Regions from separate parts of the Nonomuraea sp. CA-218870 genome, predicted to be linked through region 2. Evidence: riboswitches for the same ligand, from Rfam matches in the RefSeq annotation. Region 2 holds a riboswitch; the other holds the start of a gene.

Region 1 (2,187 bases), 400 kb from region 2:
CAGGCCAGGCCGGAGGCCGCGAGCGTCTCCTTGCGCTGCGTCAGCTTCATCAGCCCGGCCACGCCGAACACGGCCGCGAGCAGGCCCGCGACGATCCACAACGCCAAATCCATGGGGGGTCCCGTCCTCACGCGCCATCAAGGTCCAACAGGACTGTAGAGGGTGCCGGCCCCGGCCGGGCGACCACCCCGGCTACTGCTGGACGGCGGCGGCGGCCCAGTCGAGCAGGGCCCCGGCGGTCTGGAAGCGGCGGCTGGAGTCGCTCTCGCCGAGCAGGACGCCGACCAGCCGGCTCTCGCCCCGGTCGGCGGCGAAGGCGAGCGTGTAGCCGGCCGCGCGGGTGAAGCCGGTCTTGACGCCGAGCGCGCCGGGGGTGCCGAGCAGGCGGTTGGTGTTCCGCCAGGAGTACGAGCCGTGCTCGGACGTGGCGGGGACCATGTGGTACCGGGCCGAGGTGACCTTCTCCAGCGTCGGGTTCTCCAGCACCGCCTGGGCCAGGCGGACCTGGTCGCGGGCGGTGGAGTGACCGCCGCCGCCGTAGGGCATGCCGTCGGCGTTGACGTACACGGTGTCGTCCATGCCGAGGCGCCGGGCGGTGGCGTTCATCTCGGCCACGAACTCCTCGACGCCGGGCCCGTACGCGCGGGCGAGCGCGTGCGCGGCGTCGGCGCCCGAGGGCAGCATGAGCGCGTACAGCAGGTTCTCGACGGTCAGCGTGTCGCCCGCGCGCAGGTGGGCGACGGCGGCGCCGCCCGCCGAGGCGTAGCGGACGTCGTCGGCGGTGACCTCGACCTTGTCGGTGGGCTCGGCGCGCTGGAGGACGACGTACGCGGTCATCATCTTGGTGAGGCTGGCCACCGGCCTGCGCAGGTCGGCCTCCTTGCTGAAGTGCACCCGGCCGGTGGTGGCGTCGATCACGTGGGCGGCCGGGGCGAGGACGGCGGGCATGTCGGCGGCGTGCGCGGGAGCCGCCTGGACGGGTGCGACGTGCGCGACCGGCGGGGCCGCGTGGGCGGCGGGCGCGGTGGCCGTGGTGGCCGTGGTGGCGCCGGCGGCGACCACGAGGCCGAGCAGCGCGCCGCTCAGCCGGTGGGTGAGCTGCATGAGGGAATCGCTCCTCGCTTCCATGCCGCCTACCGGGTTAGCTGACGGGTTCGGGCGTGGAAGTGCCCTACGGCGTGTGACGTGCCGATTCACCCCGAAGGGATTGGGTCCCCGGCTCCGCGAACGGACTCGGCGGCCGTGCGCTCCCCGGGGGTCAGGCAGCGCACGGACTAGGCAGATTTGGGATTAAGGTAATGCAACCTGACAAACAACGCAAATGTTGGCAAACAGCACAGTTCGGGGCGGTCGGCCCTCTGACGCGGCGGACGCCGGTGACCGGTGAGCGGCTTCTCCCGTTCCACTAGATTGGGCGCAGGCCGAAGGAAGGCGGAGTCGACGGTGCCGAGCGGACGACAGCCCGAGACCACGGGCAGGCGGCTCTACGGGTGGATGCTGGCGCTCGCCGGGCTGGTCCTCGTCGCCGACCAGCTCACCAAGCTCTGGGCGGTCGCGGCGCTCTCTGGCGGCGAGCGCGTCACGGTGATCCCGGAGCTGATCCAGCTGCGGCTGCTGTTCAACCCCGGAGCCGCATTCTCGATCGGCGCCGGGGCCACGTGGGTGTTCACCCTGACGGCAGCCGGCGCCGTGGCCGGCATCCTCTACACCGGGCGGCGGCTGGGCTCCCGGGCGTGGACCGTCGTGCTGGGCGCGCTGCTCGGCGGCGCCTTCTCCCACCTGCTCGACCGCCTGTTCCGCCCGCCCGGCCTCGCGCGCGGCCATGTCGTCGACTTCATCGACTACGGCGGCCTGTTCGTCGGCAACGTGGCCGACATCGCCCTGACCGTCAGCTGTGTCATCCTCGTCCTGCTCACCCTGCGCGGCATCCCGCTCGCGGGCGAGGACGCCGCCGCCGGGCGGCCGGGCGCGTAGCCCGCCGAGGCCGAAGGAGCGATCAGATGCGGATCGGCGAGTTGTCCGAGCGCACCGGCACACCCCCGAGGCTGCTGCGCTACTACGAGGAGCAGGGCCTGATCCATCCCGCCCGGTCCGCGAACGGCTACCGCGACTACCACGAGAGCCAGGTCGACCGGGTGATGCAGATCCGCGGCCTGCTGGAGGCGGGCCTGCCCACCCGGATCATCA
Region 2 (2,187 bases):
TGTGCCGGGCGGGCTGGCGGATGGTGTACGAGGAAAGGGCGATCGCCTGGACGGAGGCGCCCGGGACGCTGCGCCAGCTCTGGCGGCAGCGCTACCGCTGGTGCTACGGCACGATGCAGGCGATGTGGAAGCACCGCCGCGCGCTGGCCGAGCCGGGTCCGTTCGGCCGCCGCTGCCTGGGCTACCTGTCGCTGTTCCACGTGCTGCTGCCGTTGCTGGCGCCGGTGGTCGACCTGATGGCCGTCTACCACATGGCCGTCGGCGACCCGCTGCCCGCGGTGGCGCTGTGGGCCGGGTTCGTGGCGGTGCAGGCCGCCGCCGGCTGGTACGCGCTGCGCCTGGACGGGGAGCGGGTGTCGGCGCTGTGGGCGCTGCCGCTGCAGCAGGTGGTCTATCGGCAGCTCATCTATCTGGTGGTGTTCCAGTCGGTGGCGACCGCGCTGCTGGGGGTGCGGTTGCGCTGGCACACGGTGCGCAGGCAGGGCACGTTCGCGGCGCCGTGAGGGACGCGGCCCTGGACGCTTTCGAGGGCTTTCCGGGGGTACGGAGCCGGCCGGGCCGCAGATTTTACCCGGGGTTCGGATTCCCTTGCCTGGCAGGGGATCCAGGAGCGGGAACCCCGGGTGAACCAGGTAAAACCGGATATGTCATAGTTGCAGTATTTTTGTCCGCATATATACCTTGCGCATATGCGCGGTGTACCCGTCGCCGCGTCGATGGACCGGACCGTGCGCCGTCCTGGCGGTATCCCTCTCGCGCCAGGGCAGCGCACGGCCGCCTAATCCGCGTCCCGCGGAGCCGGGGACCCAATCTCCTGGGGTGAATCGGACGCCACCGTTCGTAGGGGACTTCCAACCCCGAACCCGTCAGCTAACCCGGTAGGCGGCATGGAAGCAAGGAGTCGTTCCCCTCATGCCCAAGCCCAGGCTTGCCGCAGTTCTGACCTACCGTCCCGGCGCCCGCCTCGCGTACGCCCTCGCCGGCGCGCTGGTGGCGGGCACCACGGCCCTCGCCGGCGTGACCGGCAGCGCCATCGCCGCCACCACCGGCCAGGTCGCCTCCCCCGTCGACCCGAATCCGGCCGCCGCGCCGCAGCAGGCCGCCGCGCTCACGTACGGCCAGGACGTGTCCAACTACCAGCCCGACCACGACTGGGCGAGCAGCCCGGCCGAGTTCGGCATCATCAAGGCCACCGAGGGCACGAGCTTCCGCGACCACACCTTCGCCCGGCACTGGGCGGAACTCGACAAGAAGGGCATCGTGCGGGGTGCGTACCACTACGGGCACCCGCGCAACAATCCCATCGCCGAGGCCGAGCACTTCCTGTCGGTGGTGAACTCCCAGCCCGGCAAGCCCGGTGACCTGCTGGTGCTCGACCTGGAGACGACCAACGGCCGGTCCGTCGCCGAGGTGAACGCCTGGGCCAAGGCGTGGCTGTCCCACGTGGAGGCCAAGACCGGGGTCAAGCCGATGTTCTACAGCGGCTGGCACTTCGCCGACACCTACGGCGCGGGGCTCGCCGACTACCCGCTCTGGGTCGCCCACTACGGCAAGCCCAAGGGGCAGATCACCCCGCCGGCGGACTGGAAGTCCTGGACCATCCACCAGTACTCCGACTCGCCCATCGACCAGAACGTCTCGGCGCTGACCCCCGACCAGCTCCGCACCCTGGGCCGCCCGGTCTGACCCCTGTCAGGCGAACCGGAGTCCCCGGTCCTCCAGCCGCCGCAGCGGCTCGTCCGGGCCCGCCGCGGCGGTCTCCGGCAACAGGAAGAACTCCTCCAGGATCGCCTCGGCCATGTCGTCGGCGGGGACGGTCAGGTCCCAGACGACCTCGCCGTCCGACGCCGTGACCTCGAAGGAGAAGAACGCGCAGCACGCCTTCTCCCGGGCGGCGAGATCCCGTACCCATTCCTCCAGCCCGTCGGCGGCCGGCCCGTCAGCGGCGCGGAACCGGAACCGGACTCCGCCGGCGGTCCGCTCGCGGGCGGTGAGCGCCCGGCCGAACAGCCGTCCGTACTCGGCCAGGCGCTGCCCGGGAGTGTCCCGGGCGGCGCTCATGTCGCACACGATCGGTGGGATGTCCATGGTGTGCTCTCCTTCCGTCACCTCCTGAACGTAAAGTCTGGACTTCGGTCCAGAGTCAAGGGAGGGCGACATGAAGATCGGCGAGGTGGCGCGCGCGGC

The links. Region 2 has a riboswitch for cyclic di-AMP ahead of ACQEUU_RS22370 (glycoside hydrolase family 25 protein). Riboswitches for the same ligand answer to the same signal wherever they lie in the genome.
Region 1: it holds a riboswitch for cyclic di-AMP, as region 2 does, so the genes downstream of both, ACQEUU_RS20455 (D-alanyl-D-alanine carboxypeptidase family protein) here and ACQEUU_RS22370 (glycoside hydrolase family 25 protein) in region 2, are expected to answer to the same signal.

What each region holds. Positions count from the first base shown of each region.
Region 1 covers NZ_JBNJMN010000001.1:4,222,107-4,224,293, reverse strand. Annotated here, with positions in the region: gene ACQEUU_RS20460 (DoxX family protein) at 1-113, opposite strand, end outside; gene ACQEUU_RS20455 (D-alanyl-D-alanine carboxypeptidase family protein) at 193-1,104, opposite strand; cyclic di-AMP (ydaO/yuaA leader) riboswitch at 1,116-1,249, opposite strand; gene ACQEUU_RS20450 (signal peptidase II) at 1,444-1,974, shown strand; gene ACQEUU_RS20445 (MerR family transcriptional regulator) at 2,001-2,187, shown strand, end outside.
Region 2 covers NZ_JBNJMN010000001.1:4,620,612-4,622,798, forward strand. Annotated here, with positions in the region: gene ACQEUU_RS22365 (bifunctional polysaccharide deacetylase/glycosyltransferase family 2 protein) at 1-503, shown strand, start outside; cyclic di-AMP (ydaO/yuaA leader) riboswitch at 766-900, shown strand; gene ACQEUU_RS22370 (glycoside hydrolase family 25 protein) at 913-1,686, shown strand; gene ACQEUU_RS22375 (hypothetical protein) at 1,693-2,088, opposite strand; gene ACQEUU_RS22380 (MerR family transcriptional regulator) at 2,159-2,187, shown strand, end outside.